Regions from separate parts of the Arthrobacter sp. TJ-266 genome, predicted to be linked through region 1. Evidence: riboswitches for the same ligand, from Rfam matches in the RefSeq annotation. Region 1 holds a riboswitch; each other region holds the start of a gene.
What was found. Region 1 has a riboswitch for S-adenosylmethionine ahead of AC4D12_RS01455 (MetQ/NlpA family ABC transporter substrate-binding protein). Riboswitches for the same ligand answer to the same signal wherever they lie in the genome.
Positions count from the first base shown of each region.

Region 1 (4,321 bases):
GTCGGGATACCGTCTTTCTCCTGTCGGAGAAGTACGGTATCCGGATGAGCACCGAGACCGTCACCGACCGGGCGCCCCTCGACCCCCGGGTCAGATCGGCTCTCGACGCCTTCACCCAGTCACCCGACGCGACCACCCCCGAGCGCATCACCCGGGCCATCTCCGCCGCGGATGCCGCCGACTCCGAGCGGGGCATTCATCGGATCACCATCGACGACGAGACGGTCGAACGCATCGCTTTCACGCTCGGCACGATCTACAGCCGCGGTGACGAGTTCGATGTCAGGGATTACACCAGGAGGGCTCGCAAGATACTCGATGCGCTGGTCGGACAACCAGCGACGCCCAGCTGGGGTGACCAGGTCGGCGACGTGCACTGACGACCGAGGAACCCGCCCGATGCGGAGCTGATACACGCTCATCAGGCGTCCCGTCCGGGAGTCCCAGCGTCAGAAGTCGGACCTGGCCTCGTCGTTGTAGGGCGCAGCCGGACGCGGCAGGTCGCTGATCAACTCGTTGACTGCATGGGAGATGAGGTTCCGGTCGGAGCTTCTCGCGCTGATCAGACCACGGAGATACCCGTCGAGTTGGAATTCGTCGACGTCACCGCCGATGGAGAAGTAGTGGATCCAGACGTCCTCCATGTGGAGCCCACTCTGATGGATGGCTTCGAGCGTGCGCAGGCGTTGTTCTTCGGGTGGCAGCTTGATCATCACGGACCGCTGACGGCGCCTGGCCCATCCGACCGCTCGCTGAGCCGGGCCGCGATCACCGTGACCGACGTGTTCTCCTCAGCCGCGAGTTCGACCAGGTGCTCCATCGCTGTCTGCTTGTCGATACCCAGTCGTTCCATGAGGACACCACGGGCGATACCTACGGTGTCCCGGTCGGCAAGAGACGCTTTGACTTCGTCGCTGATGCGCTGCGGGGTGTCGCTGGTCTGGATGTGTCCCAGCAGGACCGCTGAGGCCCGGGCGAGATTCGTCAGGATCCGCTGATCGTTACTGGTGAACGCGTTGGGCTGGTCGGAGTAGACCTTCATCGCACCCAGCCCCTCCTTCTTGCGCATCAACGGCACGCTGAGGCAGGACCGGATCCCAGAAGAAGCTGCCGCGGCCGTCCACTGTGGCCACCGTTCATCGGCGTGGGTGTCCTCGATGATGACGGGGGTACCGGTGGACCAGGCGGCGAAGCAAGGGCCCTCACCGAACTCGTACTGCAGGTCATCTGCTTCGAGCACGTCCTCGTCCGTCGCGCCGACGCTCAACCGCCTCCCATCATGGCTGAGAACGCTCACCCCTGCGCCCTGCGCGGCGCCGATGGCGTCGCGGGCGACTTCCGCAAGACCGTCGACTGCGTCATGAGCGGTCTGCTCTGTCAGGAGGTATCCGTAGGTGCGCCCGAAGATCTCCAGGAGCTCAGGGGCGGGTGGTGTCGTCTTCACGGGGGAGCTTTCAACTGCGCTGCATCGACCTGATCAGGGTATGACCCCTGCAGGTTGGAAGCCGGCTGCTCAACCCCATCGGACTCCACTGAGACGGAAAACCGACGTCGAGTATAAGACAAACCGGCGGTGTCGGACCAACCGGCCCAGCGACGCGTCTGCCCGTCCGTCAGCACCCGTGAGCCGATCCCGCTTCGAGCGACCGTTCGCGTCACCGGCGTCGAAAGGCTTTGCACCTGCGGCAGGCGGGACCCGTGGACCACGTCGTCCGGCACGGTCCATCTGGATCGGCCCGACTGCCCGACGGCGCTCGATATGGCGCTGCATGACGCTCCTTCCCCCGGCCTTTTTGACCCGCCGCGCTCCGATGTCCTAGCGTCGTCCTAGCAATCATGAGTTCCAGCCACAGGCCCTGGCCGGCTGGACAGCAACCCTCTCCCGTAGTGGGGTGCTCCAGGTGAAGATTGGGCCGCCGGGTCAAGTCCCCCGGTTGGCAAGTACGGCGTCGTGCGGTCCTCCGAGGGGTCTTGTCCCTGGAGGGACCGCCCAACGCTCAGCCCAGAACAGCGAGCGTGTCACCTGAAAGTCATTCCCACCTCGTCGCTGCCCCGTCGGCAGCGCGCCCTCCCTCGTCACGCCCCCCTGCAGTTCCGCGGTACCGCCGTGCCATCTCGAAGGACACACCCATGATCACCTCACGCAGGCTGCTCGCCGCCGCCGTCGTCCCCCTCCTCGCCCTGACCACCGCCTGCGGCCTCTCCGGCGGAGACGCCGCAGGTGGCTCCGAGACCGTCCGCATCGGCGTCGTCGGCGCCAGTGACCCCGAGTGGGCCGCGTTCACACAGGCCGCCGAGGACGAAGGCATCTCCGTGGAGATCGTCGACTTCGCCGAGTACACGCAGCCCAACCCCACGCTCTCCGAGGGCGAGCTGGACCTCAACCAGTTCCAGCACCTGGTGTACCTCGCGCGCTACAACGTCTCGAGCGAGTCCGACCTCGTGCCCGTCGGCTCCACCGCCATCTACCCGCTGGGCCTCTACTCCACCCAGTACGAGTCCGTCGAGGACATCCCCGACGGCGCCACCATCGCCATCCCCAACGACGAGTCGAACCTCGCGCGTGGCCTCCTCGTCGCGCAGTCGGCCGGTCTGTTGACCCTGCGCGACGGCGGCAGCGCGTTCTCCACGATCGACGACGTGATCGCCGACGAATCCCGCGTCACCGTCACCACGCTGGATGCCGCGCTCACCCCGACGTCGCTCCCTGACGTCGCAGCAGCCATCATCAACAACGATTTCGTGCAGGACGCCGGGCTCAGCTTCGATGACGCCATCGCGAAGGACGACCCGACGGACCCGGCGGCCGCAGCCTACGTCAACGTGTTCGCCTCCCAAAGCGGGGAGAAGGACAACGAGACCTACCAGCGCCTCGTCAGCATCTACCAGGACACGCAGGCCGTGCTCGACGACGTCCAGGAGACCTCGGGCGGGACGGCCGAGTTCGTGAAGGTGCCCGCCGAGGAGCTCCAGTCCACCCTCGAGCGCGTCGAGGAAGACACCCGCGCCCAGGGCTGACCGCTCCACCACCCTCCGACGGCCGGCCGCACCCCGGCCGGCCGTCGGCATGTCAGAAAGGCGACCATGCCGCTCATCGAACTGCGGAACGTCACCAAGAGCTTTCCCGCGGCCCGCCGGGGCGATCCCCCGGTCACCGCGATCGACGACGTCAGCCTGGACATCGAAGCCGGCGAGATCTTCGGCATCATCGGCTACTCGGGAGCGGGCAAGAGCACGCTCGTCCGCCTCATCAACGCCCTGGAGAGCACCACGTCGGGCGAGATCGTCGTCGACGGCCAGCAGGTCACCGGCGTCCCCGACCGCCGGCTGCGGAAACTGCGCCTCGACATCGGCATGATCTTCCAGCAGTTCAACCTCTTCAGCGCGAAGACGGTGTTCAACAACGTGGCGTACCCGCTGCGCGTGGCCGGCAGGAGCCGGGACGAGATCCAGGCCCGGGTCACCGAACTGCTCGCCTTCGTGGGCCTCGCCGACAAAGCCTCCGCCTACCCGGAGCAGCTCTCCGGCGGGCAGAAGCAGCGGGTGGGGATAGCCCGGGCACTGGCCACCTCGCCGAAGATCCTGCTCGCGGACGAGGCGACCTCCGCACTCGACCCCGAGACCACGCACGAGGTGCTCCGGCTCCTCCGACGCGTGAACGAGGACCTCGGCATCACGATCGTGGTCATCACGCACGAGATGGATGTCATCCAGACGCTGGCCACGAAGGTGGCTGTGATGGACCGGGGGCGCATCGTGGAGCAGGGAAACGTGTTCGACGTCTACTCTGACCCGCAGGAGGCCTCCTCACAGCGGTTCGTCTCCACCGTGGTGCGCGGCATCCCCGCTCCGGACGAACTCGCGGCGCTCCGCGAGCGCCACGCAGGGCGCATCGTGACCTTCTCCTTCCGCGACGGCGACGCCTCGCAGGCCTCCGTCTTCCTGGAACTGGCCTCCGCCGGCGTCGAGTTCGAACTGATCTACGGCGGCATCAACGACATCCGCGGCCGCGCCTTCGGACACCTCACACTCGCCCTCACCGGACCCGACGCCCAGGTGGACGCCGCGCTGGCCGGCCTCGCCGCTCGCACCACCGTGAAGGAGCTCTCCTGATGGACGACCTCATCCCACTGACGCCTCTTCTCTGGGAGGCCACGTACGAGACGCTCTACATCGTGGGACTCAGCCTGCTGTTCGGCGGGCTCGGCGGCCTGCTGCTGGGGCTCGGCCTCTACACCACGCGGGCCGGCAGCATCCTCGGGAACCGGCCCGTGTTCGGTGTTCTGAACCTGGTGGTCAACATCTTCCGGCCCATCCCGTT
Region 1 covers NZ_JBZCNC010000001.1:272,690-277,010, reverse strand. Annotated here, with positions in the region: gene AC4D12_RS01470 (hypothetical protein) at 45-380, shown strand; gene AC4D12_RS01465 (hypothetical protein) at 450-713, opposite strand; gene AC4D12_RS01460 (GAF and ANTAR domain-containing protein) at 713-1,444, opposite strand; SAM riboswitch class IV at 1,833-1,950, shown strand; gene AC4D12_RS01455 (MetQ/NlpA family ABC transporter substrate-binding protein) at 2,131-3,018, shown strand; gene AC4D12_RS01450 (methionine ABC transporter ATP-binding protein) at 3,085-4,113, shown strand; gene AC4D12_RS01445 (methionine ABC transporter permease) at 4,113-4,321, shown strand, end outside.

Region 2 (4,321 bases), on a different contig from region 1:
ATCAGTGCCGGAGGTTGACGCAGGACGACGGCGCCGGACGTCGGTTCATGAGCGCGTCAGGGACGCGTCAGGGATGCGTCAGGGGCGGACGGTCTGGAGGCGGTACCGCGCTCCGCGGTGGTCCTCGGGCAGGCGGTCGCCCTTACCGAACAGCTTTTGACGCAGTGTCCCCTCGGCGTACCCCGTGGGATAGGCGCCGCGCCTTTGCAGCTCGGGGATCACGTGCGTGATGACGTCCTCGAAGGAGCCGGGTGTGATGGCGTAGGCGAGGTTGAATCCATCGACGTCGGTCTCGTCGACCCACGCCTGGAGCTCATTGGCCACCTGGGCGCCGGAGCCGACGATCCGCGGTCCGAGCCCTCCGATCCCCGCCCATTCCGCGATGTCGCGGACCGTCCACGGGGCGCCGTCGTCGTTCACCTTCTGGAAGTTCGCAACGGCGGACTGGATGGCGTTCGACTCGACGTTGCCGAGTGGCTCGTCGGGGTCGTAGATGCTGAGATCGATCCCGAGCCAGCCGGACAGCAGGACGAGGGCGCCCTCGTAGCTGACGTACTGCTGGTAGTCGGCGTGCTTCGCCCGGGCCTTCTCCTCGGTCTCGTCGGTGATGATCGTGAGCATCGTGTAGATCCGCACCGCATAGCGATCCCGCCCGGCGGCCTCCACCGCGTCCCGGATACGGGACACGGAGTCCTTGAGGATGGCCTTCGTCGGCGCGCCGACGAACACGGCTTCTGCGTTTCCGGCCGCGAAACGGACACCGCGGGGCGAGGCTCCGGCCTGGTAGATCACCGGGGTCCGCTGCGGGGAGGGCTCACTCAGATGGATGCCGGGAACGGTGAAGTAGGTGCCGTCGTGCCCGATGTCGTGGACCTTGGCGGGGTCGGTGAAGACGCCGGTGGCGCGGTCGCGGACCACGGCGTCGTCCTCCCAGGAACCTTCGAGGAGCTTGTAGAGGACCTCGAGGTACTCGTCGGCGTGGTCGTAACGCTCGTCGTGCTCGAGCTGGTCCTCGTTGCCCATGTTGCGGGCGGCCGAGGGCAGGTAGCCCGTGACGACGTTCCAGCCCACCCGCCCGTTGGTGAGGTGGTCCAGGGTGGAGAGGCGACGGGCGAAGGGGTACGGGTGCTCGTAGGCCGTGCCGGCCGTGACACCGAAGCCGAGGTGGTCGGTCACGAGCGCCATGGCGGAGACGAGCAGGAACGGATCGTTGACGGGCGTCTGCGTGCCCTGCCGGAGCGTCGCCTCGTTGGAGCCGCCGTAGACGTCGTACGTGCCGAGGACGTCCGCGATGAAGATGCCGTCGAACAGACCCTTCTCGAGCGTCTGCGCGAGATCGGCCCAGTACCGCAGGTCCTTGTAGCGCCAGGACTGGTCCTCGGGGTGCCGCCACAGCCCGGGCGACTGGTGGCCCACGCAGTTCATGTCGAAGGCGTTGAAACGGATGTGCCGTGCGGGAGCGGGCATGAAGAATCCTCGTGTCGAGGCACTGCCGTGGAGGGAGCGCCGTACTTGCCCGGCAGCTCAGCCGGACCGAATCCTCACCTGGGGCACCCCGCTACAGCGAGAGGGTTGCCGTCCAACGAACCAGGGTTTTGCGTTGGAACTCGTGATTCTGGGTCCGAGCCTAGGCCGGGTGTTCCGCGGACGTCCACCCTCCCGGGTCACAGTGCGTCACGAACCTCCGCTCCGGCGACGGGGTCACCAGCGGTCACCGCAGGTAGGAGGCGCCGTTCACGTCGATCACGGTGCCGCTGACCCAGACCGGCGCATCGGTGGCGAGCCAGGCCACCGCCTGCGCCACCTCCTCCGCCGTCGCGACCCGGTTGAAGGCGCTCTGGGCGCGCACGGCGTCGCCCGCGGGGCCGTCGAGCACGGTGCGGCCCATGGCGGTCTCCACGAAGCCGGGCGCCACGGCGGCCGAGAGGATGCCGTGCGGCGCCAGTGCCACCGCGAGCGACTGCGTCATGGAGTGCAGTGCCGCCTTGCTCGCGCCGTACGCGGGCGTGGTCGGCTCGCCCCGGTAGGCGCCGCGCGAACCGACGGCGACGAGTCGGCCGCCGTCGGGCCCCTGCGGGCGTTCGATCAGATGGCGCGCGACGAGCCACGCGAGGTTCGCCGGGCCGGTCAGGTTGACGGCGAGCGTGCGCTGCCAAGCACGCTGCCACTCCTCGTAGGAGGTGGAATCGAGCGGATGGGCGGTGAAGACCCCTGCGTTGTTGACGAGCACGTCGACCCCGCCAAGTGCCCCGACGGCGTCCGTCACGATGCGCGCGCATGCCTCCGGATCGGCCACATCACCGACGACGACGGCGTGGCCCTCCCCGGGAAGACCTGCGCGAACCGACTCCGCGGCGTCGACGTCCCGGCCCGCGTGCACGCCCAGGCGGTGCCCGCGGCCTGCGAGTTCGACGGCGATGCCGGCGCCGATGCCGCGACTCGCGCCGGTGACCAGGATGCTCAGCGTCATGCTCCTGACGCTACAACCTGCACGGCTCCAGACGTCGGCCCTGTGCACCTGTGGATACTCCCGCCATTGTGGGAGTCACCCTTGCTAGGCTGGCTCACCACTTGCCCCTCCGCGTGCCGAAGGATGTCATGGAACCGTTCACAACCCACCTCGAGAGGGGCTTCCTCCGTCTGCGGTGGCGACGCGGAGTGGAGGTCACCCACCCCGTCGCCGTCGCTGCCGCCCGCGCCCTCGCCGAGCACCACGGCCCCACGGCGCTGCCCCTCCTCGTCCACATGCACGGGATCACGGGCATCACCCCGGAGGCACGGGTGGGCATGAGTTCGTACACCGGCTTCAGCCGCGTGGCCATCGTCGGCGAGGATGCCGTGGACGAGGTGATGTCCGGCTTCGCGCACCGCTCCCCCACGACATCCCGGTACTTCTCCTCCGAGGCCGATGCCCTGAGCTGGCTCGTCGATGCCCCCGGTCGGGATGCCGTCGCCACCCACCACGAGTCCCCTGCCGGTCAGGAATCGGCGCGTTGACCACCGGCGCTCGTCGATGCCAGAGTCGGGACCATGAGTGAGCACACGAAGGACGACATCTCCGTCAGCGACGACGGCGCGAAGACCCGCTACGTCGCTATGCTCGACGGCAACCCCGCGGGCATCGCCGCCTACGAGCGCTCGGGTGACACGATCGTCTTCACGCACACGGTCGTCGACGAGGACCTCGAGGGCAGAGGCATCGGCAGCGTCCTGATCCGGCACGCGCTCGACGACGCCCGATCGCAGAACCTCACGGTGGTGCCCCGCTGCGAGTTCGTGGCCGCGTTCATCGACGACCATCCCGAATACCAGGACCTCACCGACCGCTCCGCCTGAGCCGGACGAACCTCCGCGGCCCCCTACGGAGCGGAACCTGTCCGTCGGCGCCGCCCGCGTTACTGATCAGGCCGAGCCGCGTCGATCCGACAACACCGCGCGCGCTCGGGATCAGGCCGAGCTGCGTCCGCCCGCCGGCAGGGCCGCATCGATCAGCACCTCGGCCGCCTGACGCGCGTGGTCCGCCGCGCTCGCGGTGCCGGCGATCGCCGCCGTCGTCTGCGCTCCCTCCGCGAGGATGGACAGCTGCGGAGCCAGGTGCGACGGCGCCCCTGCCTCCTGCGCGAGCTCACCGACGTACCGCTGGAAGGACTCCTTGTGCTTCCGCGCGTACTCGGCGACGTCCGGGCTCACGGCGCCCAGTTCCGCGAAGCTGTTGATGAAGCCGCACCCACGGAACGAGTCCTGGCCGAACCACTCGGCCAGGTAGTCGAAGATCGCCAGGAGCCGGTCCCGTGGGGTGGACGCGCGGCGGACCCTGGCGTCCAGCCCGTCCGTCCAGGACGCGTGCCACCGCTCGAGGACGGCCATCACGATGCTGCTCTTCGAGGGGAACTCCTGGTACAGCCGCTTGAGCGAGACACCGGCCGCCGTGCGCAGCTCGTCCATGCCCACGGACTGGATGCCTCGGGCGTTGTAGAGCTCATCGGCGCTCGCGATGATGCGTGATCGCACGTCGTCGGAAATCATCCAGCCATTCTACTTGTTTTGAGAAGGATCGTTCTATACTCTGTGATCAGCAGGAGAGAACGACCGTTCTCACCGCTCGAGGAAAGGACGCACGTCATGGGTTTCATCAAGGTCGGCACCGAGAACAGCACGGATCTCCACCTCTACTACGAGGACCACGGCACCGGTCAGCCGGTCGTCCTCATCCACGGCTACCCGCTCGACGGCGGCTCCTGGGAGAAGCAGACCGCAGCCCTCCTCACCGCCGGCTACCGTGTCATCACCTACGACCGCCGCGGCTTCGGGCAATCCAGCA
Region 2 covers NZ_JBZCNC010000004.1:429,128-433,448, forward strand. Annotated here, with positions in the region: gene AC4D12_RS13645 (LLM class flavin-dependent oxidoreductase) at 79-1,467, opposite strand; SAM riboswitch class IV at 1,504-1,615, opposite strand; gene AC4D12_RS13650 (SDR family NAD(P)-dependent oxidoreductase) at 1,712-2,470, opposite strand; gene AC4D12_RS13655 (SpoIIAA family protein) at 2,599-2,997, shown strand; gene AC4D12_RS13660 (GNAT family N-acetyltransferase) at 3,031-3,336, shown strand; gene AC4D12_RS13665 (TetR/AcrR family transcriptional regulator) at 3,448-4,026, opposite strand; gene AC4D12_RS13670 (alpha/beta fold hydrolase) at 4,123-4,321, shown strand, end outside.
Region 2: another riboswitch for S-adenosylmethionine. It lies ahead of AC4D12_RS13645 (LLM class flavin-dependent oxidoreductase); the one in region 1 lies ahead of AC4D12_RS01455 (MetQ/NlpA family ABC transporter substrate-binding protein).

Region 3 (4,321 bases), on a different contig from region 1:
CCACGTCGAACAGGGCCGCGGGCTGATCGACCTCGACTCCGCGGTCGCCATCGGCTCCTCGATGATCGGCCACGGACGCTGGCGCCTCTCGATCACCGGGCAGGGCAACCACGCAGGGACCACGCTCATGGCGGACCGCGCCGATCCCATGATCGCGGCCGCGCAGGTGGTCCTCGCGGCCCGGAAGGCCGCCGCCGAGCAGGACGGCGCCCGCGCCACGGTCGGGCGGCTCCAACCCGTTCCGGGTGGTACCAACGTGATCGCCTCCCGCGTGGACCTCTGGCTCGACGTCCGTCACGAGGACGACGCCGTGACCGCACAGCTCATCGAGAGGATCCACGGTCAGGCGCAGAAGATCTGCGCCTTCGAAGGCTGCCGCGCCACGCTGACCGAGGAATCCCGCAGCGGGACCGTCCAGTTCGACGGGGCCATGCAGCGCACACTCGGCCTCGCGCTCGGCCGGTCCTTCCCCGGCGCCCCGACCCTCCCCACGGGCGCGGGACATGACGCCGGCATTCTCGGCAGCATCGCACCCACCGCGATGCTGTTCGTCCGCAATCCCACGGGTATCAGCCACTCGCCCGAGGAGTTCGTGGAGCGCGAGGACGCCGACGCGGGAGCCATCGCCCTCGCGGACGTCCTCGAGGACCTGCTCTGACGTCGCCGTCCGGTCGGTGAGGGTTACGCCGGCCCCGCTGGGATCGGAGGCCTGCTCCGGTGCCGCCGCGCTGGGAAACACCAGCCGCCGCTGGAATGATGGCGCCATGTCCACCGACCGACGCCCCACCGATCGACGCTCGACCGACCGAAGCTCCTCCGTCCCGACGGTCCAGCCGCCGCGACGCCGGATCACGGCCGAACTGCTGATCGTGCTCGGGCTCTCGCTCGGGCAGTCGGGCGTCTACGCCGTCGTGAGCCTCGTGGACAAGTTGTCCCGCGGGCCCCTGGCCGCACAGACCACCACGTTGAACCCGGTGCTCGACGACCGCCAGTACATCGACCTGACCTACCAGCTGCTCGGGATCTTCTTCGCGCTGGTGCCGGTCGCCCTGGTGCTGTTCCTCCTGAGCGGACAGGGGACATCGGCCTTCCGGCGTCTGGGGTTCACCTTCGACCGCCCGCTGAGGACCTTCGGTTTCGGTGTGGGCCTCGCCGGGATCATCGGCGTCGGCACGCTCGGCGTCTACGCGGCCGGCCGCGCTCTCGGCATCACGACGGCGATCGTCCCGGCCGCGCTCGACGAGTACTGGTGGACCGTGCCGGTGCTGGTGCTCTCCGCGGTGCGGCACGCCGTGTTGGAGGAAGTCATCGTGGTCGGCTACCTCATGCTGCGTCTGCGCGAACTCGGGTGGTCGACGCCCGCCATCATCATCACGAGTGCCCTCCTGCGGGGGAGCTACCACCTGTACCAGGGGTTCGGTCCGTTCATCGGCAACGTGATGATGGGGCTGCTCTTCGCCTGGTTCTACACGCGCACCAAGCGCGTCATGCCGCTCGTGATCGCGCACGCGCTGATCGACATCACCGGGTTCGTGGGGTTCGCCCTGATCGGCCCGGCCATCGGAATAGGTAGCTGAGCCAAGGCTTACCTTTTCTTTTATCGCGCACAAATCATGACTAAATTATTCGCAATTACCGGTGTTACCGTGAATTCATTGAGCAGAAGTACGGATTCCGCCGTCAGGATCCGCCGCACCCCCAGGAGGAATCATGAGCGTCGTCACCAGTGTCTCCGAATGCAGTGTCCACAACTGCTCCTTCAACCATGACGGCTGCACGGCGGTCGCCATCACGGTGTCCGGGAGCGAGGAGCACGCCTCGTGCGCCACGTTCATCGACACGTCCATCAGCGGCGGACTGCCGAAGATGCTCGCCCATGTCGGGGCGTGCCAGCGCTCGGAGTGCTCGTTCAACGCGGATCTCCTGTGCACGGCACCCGCGGTCAAGGTCGGTCCCGGCGCCGAGGCCGCCGACTGCCTGACCTATACCCACGCCTGAGCCGGCGCCGAACCACTGACGAACACAGAAAGGGACCGGCCGTCGGCCGGTCCCTTTCGTCTGAGCTTCGTCTGAGCTTCTTCTGAGCAGAGTGCTGCGTGCTAGATCTCGACCCGCCCGTGGGCGGTCTCGAACGTCACGGACATGACGCCCGGCGTGCCGTTCGGGGCGATCCACTGGACCTGGACGCCGTCGAGCGTCTCCTCGACCTCCGTGCCGAGCCACTCGGTGACGCGCTCGGACGAGCCGGCGATGGTCAGGCAGTCGAGCTTCACCGATGCGGCACGCGCGAGGGAGGGGTGCAGGGCCTCGGTACCCTCGTCCCAGCGGAGGAGGTAGGGCACCTGAGGATCGGCGATGAGGCCCTTGATGCCGATCTGCTGCCAGGAGAGTTCCTGGCCGTCGGGAAATTTGCGGTTGCCCGGGACGGCGCTGCGTCCGAGGCGTTCCTCGAACGGACCGAGGTCGTCCACCGCCACGCACCAGCCCATCCAGCCGCCTCCGGCTTCGGAGCGGGCGCGGACGGCCTGACCGAAGGGGGCCTTGTCCGAGGCGGGGTGGTCGAGGACCTCCACGACCTCGAGGTACTGGCCGTTGACCAGGGGCACGATCATGTTCCGTGTACCGAAGCGGGGATGCACACCGCCTCTCACCGCGTCCGTCCCGAGCTTGGTAGAGATCCGCTCGGCGGTGGCGGCGAGACCGTCGGGTTCACAGGCGTACGACACATGATCCAGGCGCATGCCGATATCTTGGCACTAAGTGATCCACGTCTCGACTTAGGTTCGCCTTACTCGTTCGTCCCTTCACGAAGTGTCATACGGCTTGCCTCCAGCGGGGCCGTGCGCTTCCATGGAGTCAGGTCATGAGTGCCAGCACGAAGCCCCGGCTTGCTGGCCGGCAACCCTCCAACCGCGGTGGGGTGCCCCGGGTGAAGACCAGGCTCGACGCCGGACCGGCGTCGCGCAAGCGCGGGCCCGTGACGGCCCGGTGACCTGGGCGAGACGTCGGCAGGTTCCGGACACCAGCGAGGCCCCTTCCTACAGGGAGCATCATGTCCAACGAGTGGTCTTTCGAGACACGCCAGATCCACGCCGGCCAGGAGCCGGACTCCGCAACGGGGGCGCGCGCGCTCCCCATCTACCAGACGTCGTCGTTCGTCTTCCCGAGCGCGGAGAGTGCCGCCAACCGCTTCGCGCTGACGGAACTCGCGCCGATCTACACGCGTATCGGCAACCCGACCCAGGAGGCGGTGGAGACGAGGATCGCGAGCCTGGAGGGCGGCGTCGGCGCCCTGCTGCTCGCCTCGGGCCAGGCCGCGGAGACGTTCGCCGTGCTCAACATCGCGGAGGCGGGCGACCACATCGTCGCGAGCCCGAGCCTCTACGGCGGAACCTACAACCTCTTCAAGCACACGCTGCGGAAGTTCGGTATCGAGACCACGTTCGTCGAGGATCCGGACGATCTCGAGCAGTGGCGCGCCGCGATCAGGCCGAACACCAAGCTGTTCTTCGGCGAGGTGGTCTCCAATCCGCGGCAGGACGTCCTGGACCTCGAGGGGATCAGCGCCGTCGCCCACGAGCACGGGTTCCCGCTGATCGTCGACAACACGCTCTCGACGCCCTACCTGATCCGACCCATCGAGTGGGGTGCGGACATCGTGGTGCACTCGGCCACCAAGTACCTCGGCGGGCACGGCACGGCCATCGCCGGCGTGATCGTCGATTCCGGGAACTTCGACTTCGCGCGGTACCCGGACCGCTTCCCCGGCCTGAACACCCCCGACGAGAGCTACCACGGACTCGTCTATGCGCGTGACCTCGGGGTGGGCAGCGCCCTCGGTGTCAACCTCGCCTACATCCTGAAAGCACGCGTGCAGCTGCTGCGGGACCTCGGCGCCGCGGTGTCGCCGTTCAACGCCTTCTTGATCGCGCAGGGGCTGGAGACGCTCAGCCTGCGGATCGAGCGGCACGTCCAGAACGCGCAGACTGTCGCCGAGTGGCTGGAGGCCCACGACGACGTCGAGCGCGTGGCCTACGCCGGCCTCCCGTCCAGTCCCTGGTACGAGCGCGGCAGGAAGTACGGGCGGAACGGGACCGGCGCGATCGTCAGCTTCGACATCGCCGGCGGGCACGAGGCGGGCACGCGGTTCGTGGACGGACTCGAACTGCACTCGCACGTGGCGAACGTCGGTGACGTCCGCTCGCTCGTCATCCATCCGGCGTCGACGACGCACAGCCAGCTCGGCGCGGAGGCGCAGCTCACCGCGGGCGTGCGTCCCGGCCTCGTGCGGCTGTCCGTGGGCCTCGAGAACATCAACGAC
Region 3 covers NZ_JBZCNC010000005.1:26,315-30,635, forward strand. Annotated here, with positions in the region: gene AC4D12_RS14610 (allantoate amidohydrolase) at 1-658, shown strand, start outside; gene AC4D12_RS14615 (CPBP family intramembrane glutamic endopeptidase) at 765-1,577, shown strand; gene AC4D12_RS14620 (DUF1540 domain-containing protein) at 1,711-1,998, shown strand; gene AC4D12_RS14625 (VOC family protein) at 2,100-2,741, opposite strand; SAM riboswitch class IV at 2,860-2,976, shown strand; gene AC4D12_RS14630 (bifunctional o-acetylhomoserine/o-acetylserine sulfhydrylase) at 3,053-4,321, shown strand, end outside.
Region 3: another riboswitch for S-adenosylmethionine. It lies ahead of AC4D12_RS14630 (bifunctional o-acetylhomoserine/o-acetylserine sulfhydrylase); the one in region 1 lies ahead of AC4D12_RS01455 (MetQ/NlpA family ABC transporter substrate-binding protein).

Region 4 (4,321 bases), on a different contig from region 1:
GGAGGGCACGGGTTCGGTCATCATGGGGAACTTGCCGTTGCCCCAGTCGAACCGCCCGCTCTCCACGATCACTCCGCCGAGCGTGGTGCCGTGCCCGCCGATGAACTTGGTGGCGGAGTGGATCACGATGTCCGCGCCGTGCTCGATGGGCCGCACGAGGTACGGCGTACTGAGGGTCGAGTCGACGATGAAGGGCACGCCGGCGTCGTGGGCCACCTTCGCCAGCCCGGCGAGGTCCGCGATCTCGCCAGAGGGGTTCGCGATGACCTCGGCGTAGACGGCCTTGGTGTTCTCGCGGATGGCGGCGGCGTAGTCGGCCGGATCGGTACCGGGAACGAAGGTGGTCTCGATGCCAAACCGGCGCAGCGTGACATCGAGCTGCGTCACCGTCCCGCCGTACAGCTGGGAGGCGGCGACGATGTGGTCGCCCGCCTGACAGAGGGCCGCGAAGGTGATGAACTCCGCACTCATGCCCGACGCCGTCGCCACCGCGCCGATACCGCCCTCGAGGGAGGCGATGCGCTCCTCGAACGCCGCGACCGTCGGGTTGCCGATGCGCGAGTAGATGTTGCCGTACTTCTGCAGCGCGAAGAGGTTGGCGGCGTCATTGGTGTCCTTGAACACGAACGACGTCGTCTGGTAGATCGGGACGGCCCGGGCGCCGTGGGTGGCGTCGGGGGTGCCGCCGGCGTGGAGCGCGCGCGTGCGGAAGCCGAAGGAACGGTCAGCCATCAGAAGCCTGCCTTGCTGGTCTGGAGGGTGGGAGGGAGCTCGACGTCGACGCCGGCCTTGCGGGCGGCGTCCGCCTCGAGTTCGCGGACGATCGGGAGGATGTCCCTGCCGAACGCGGCGACCTCCTCCTGGAAGTGGAGGTAGCACGTGAGGAAGAGGTTCACGCCGATCTTCTTGTACTCGACGATGCGTTCGGCGATCTGCTCGGGCGTGCCGATGAGCTGTGTCCGGAAGCCGTCGTTGTACTGCACGAGGTCCTCGAAGGAGGAGTCGGCCCACATGCCCTTGCCGTCCTTCGTGGAGGCGCCCGCCTCCTGGACGGCGTCGCGGAACCCCTCGACGGCCGGGCGGTGCGCCTTCGCGACGATCTCACGGAGCGTCTCGCGCGCCTCCTTCTCGGAGTCCCGTGCGATCACGAAGCCGTTCAGGCCGAAGCGCGGCCGGCGGCCCGCCTCGAGGGCGGACGCCTGCACCCCGGCGATGTTCTCCTTGAACCCCTCGAGGTCCTTGCCGTTGGAGAAGTACCAGTCGGCCACGCGGCCCGCGGTCGCCTGGGCGGCCGTCGAGTTGCCGCCGAAGAAGATCTCGGGGTGCGGGCGGCCGGGCACGTCCACGGGCGCCGGGCTCAGGGTGAAGTCGTTGATGTCGTAGTACTTCCCCGCCTGGCTGTAGCCCTGTTCCGTCCAGAGGCCGCGGAGCACGCGGATGAACTCCTCGGTGCGTACGTAGCGCTCGTCGTGCTCCAGCCACTCGAGGCCGAAGTTGACGAACTCGTCCTTCAGCCAGCCGGAGACGATGTTCACGGCGGCGCGACCGTTCGAGATGTGGTCGGCCGTGATGATGAACTTCGCGAGGACCCCCGGGTGCCACATGCCGGGGTGGACGGCGGCGATCACCTTCAGCTTCTCCGTCGCCGCGAGGAGGGCGAGGGAGAAGCTCGTGGCCTCGTGCTGTTTGTCCGCGCCGTAGGACGCCGCGTACCGGGTCTGCGAGAGCGCGTACTCGAATCCGGCGTTCTCCGCGATGCGGGCCAGGTCGCGGTTGTACTCGAAGTCCCAGCTGGTGCGCTGCTCGATGGTCGAGACCACCAGGCCACCGCTCACGTTGGGCACCCAGTAGGCGAATTTCAGGGGAGTGGACAGGTCTGCGACGCTCATGGATCCTCCATCGGTCTGGCAGTAGCACCCTACTGTCGCCGCGGTACGCGGAGGCCAGGGTTGCTGCGGCGTCAGTGAGCCAGATCTCTCAGCCGCTCGGGATGGTCACTCCCGAGTCTGACAGCCGCTCCGGAGGGATCCAAACAATGTGTCCTCCCACGAAGGCCTTCGGGGCGGACGTACGCCGGGCGGTGGCAGCCCGGGCAGTGACGGCCGCGCCCCGCCTAGGGTAAGTGGATGGACGGATGGCGGAGGGCAGCGCGGGTTCAGGAGCGGCGCTTCTGGAGCACCCTCGTGATCGTCGGCGCGCTCCTCAGCCTCACGCTGGTCAGTAGCCTCCTCCTGACCGCGCGAGTCTCCGGCGGCAGCATGTCGGCGGGCTTCTACGTGCAGCAGGGTGTGCTGCTCGCGGTCAGTGCGATGGGCACGGCCCTTGCCGTCCGCCGCTGGCGTCGCGTCCGCCGATGAGGGCTTGTGCGGGCCCCGGGCACCTCCTGGCGGAGGCCTGTCAAGAAGGCCGGCGCCAGATGGTACGTCCCGTTACGCAAATGTGACAAACCGACGAGGGTCCGGCTAGGGTCACACCAGCGTCTCCGTCCACGTGAGACGCTTCCGGACGGATTGCCGAGCCCTGCCGCCGACCGGAATACGTCCGCACACACGAAAGGCAGGGACGGGGGAACCATCAGTTCCACCGGGCGCCCAGGTTTCCCTGCAGGCGTCCTCGGGGTTAAGTCGCACACCACCGCCGTATCCAGCGGTGTCCGCGGCCGGGTGACTCCCATCCGAACCCGACAGCTCACCCCGCAGGCATGGGAGAGGTACAGAACCATGTCACGAATCACTTCACCGGCGCGCCACAGGGCCGACGTCGAGGGCAACCTCGCACTGCAGGCACTCGGCCGCATCGCCGGCGCGCACGCAACGACCGTCGGCCGCCCGGTCGCCGTCATCGCGGTCACCTCCGGCCTCGCGTTCGGTGCGATGGGAACGGCCAACGCCGGCACCTACACCGACGCCGCGACGAACTACACCTCGGTGGCCTCCACCGTGGCGGCCCCTGCTGTCGCCGGCTCCACGCACACCGTCGCCGCCGGTGACACCCTGGGTGCCATCTCCGCACGCTACGGAGCGGACCTCACCTCGGTCCTGACCGCGAACGGCCTCTCGCTCGCATCGGTCATCTTCCCCGGTCAGTCGATCACGATCCCCACCGCCGGATCGGCCGTCACCGCGCCGGCCCAGACGGTGTCCGCTCCGGTTGCCGCTGCACCTGCGGCTCCTGCCTACCAGCAGGCCGCCGCTGTTGCACCGGCCGTGTCCACGGCGCCCGGGTCGGGTGTCTACCTGGCCTCGGCAGCGATCACCCCGGTACCCGTGCACGCCTCGTCGGTCGCTGCAGCGCCCTCGGGCAATGCGGCAGCGGCCATCCTCGGATCGGCTCAGGCGCAGCTTCGCGCCGGCGCCGTCCAGGACTGCACCGTGCTGGCCGAGAAGGCACTGCGTGCCGCCGGGATCTCCGTGGGCGACCTCGGCCCGGCTCAGTTCTTCCAGTTCGGCGCCCGGGTGTCCGCCCCGGCTCCCGGGGACCTCGTGATCACCGGCGGTCACGTGGCGGTCTACGCCGGTGGCGGTCAGGTCATCAGCAGCGGCATGAACGGCATCAACGCCACCATGCAGCACCCCCTCTCGGACCTCCCGGGAGCATCCTTCGTGCGGGTCGGCGCCTAAGCGTCCGAACGGACCGTTCGATCCTTGAACGGGAAGCGGCAGGTGCTTGGACGGGGCGCCTGCCGCTTCCTTCGTTAAGAGATCCGGATGAAGGGCTCGACGACGACCACCGCGCGGTTGAGGCACTGAGGCTGCGCTGGGGGAGTCGTCCGGGATGCCGCGCAGGACCAGGTGATGAGCATCCGCCATGTCGGTTCGACCGCCGTACCGCGGCTCCTGGCGAAGCCGGTCATCGACGTCGACCTCACCGTCGTCGACTTGTTCCGCGAGACGCTGTTTCTCGCACCCCTCCAGGGCCTGGGCTTCAGATTGATTTTCCGGGTCGAGATCGCGGGGGACCCCCACCTCCACCTGACCCTGGGCTCGCCGAACACGAATCTCCACGTCTGGGGTCCGTCGGCCGTCGAGCCTCGGAGGCATCTGCTCTTCCTCGACCGGCTCCGGTCCAGCGACGCGGATCGGGAGTACTACGCAGCCGCCAAGCGCGAGGCGATCCTCGACGGCGAGGGGTCCTACAACGACCTCAGGGCAGCTGCCGTGTACGACATCTACGAGAATGCCTTCCTCGCGGACCCCCTCCATCCTCACGATGCTCGTCCGCGCTCGGTCCGATCACCCGGATGAGGAGCGCCTCGCGGCGAGGACGTCCTGGATACCCGGCACGCACCCCTCGTTCTGCAGCGACGTGGTGTCGCCGAGCG
Region 4 covers NZ_JBZCNC010000003.1:69,767-74,087, reverse strand. Annotated here, with positions in the region: gene AC4D12_RS08960 (O-acetylhomoserine aminocarboxypropyltransferase/cysteine synthase family protein) at 1-732, opposite strand, end outside; gene sfnG (dimethylsulfone monooxygenase SfnG) at 732-1,889, opposite strand; SAM riboswitch class I at 1,894-1,997, opposite strand; gene AC4D12_RS08950 (hypothetical protein) at 2,127-2,357, shown strand; cyclic di-AMP (ydaO/yuaA leader) riboswitch at 2,530-2,715, shown strand; gene AC4D12_RS08945 (LysM peptidoglycan-binding domain-containing protein) at 2,721-3,620, shown strand; gene AC4D12_RS08940 (GrpB family protein) at 3,792-4,244, shown strand; gene acs (acetate--CoA ligase) at 4,233-4,321, opposite strand, start outside.
Region 4: another riboswitch for S-adenosylmethionine. It lies ahead of sfnG (dimethylsulfone monooxygenase SfnG); the one in region 1 lies ahead of AC4D12_RS01455 (MetQ/NlpA family ABC transporter substrate-binding protein).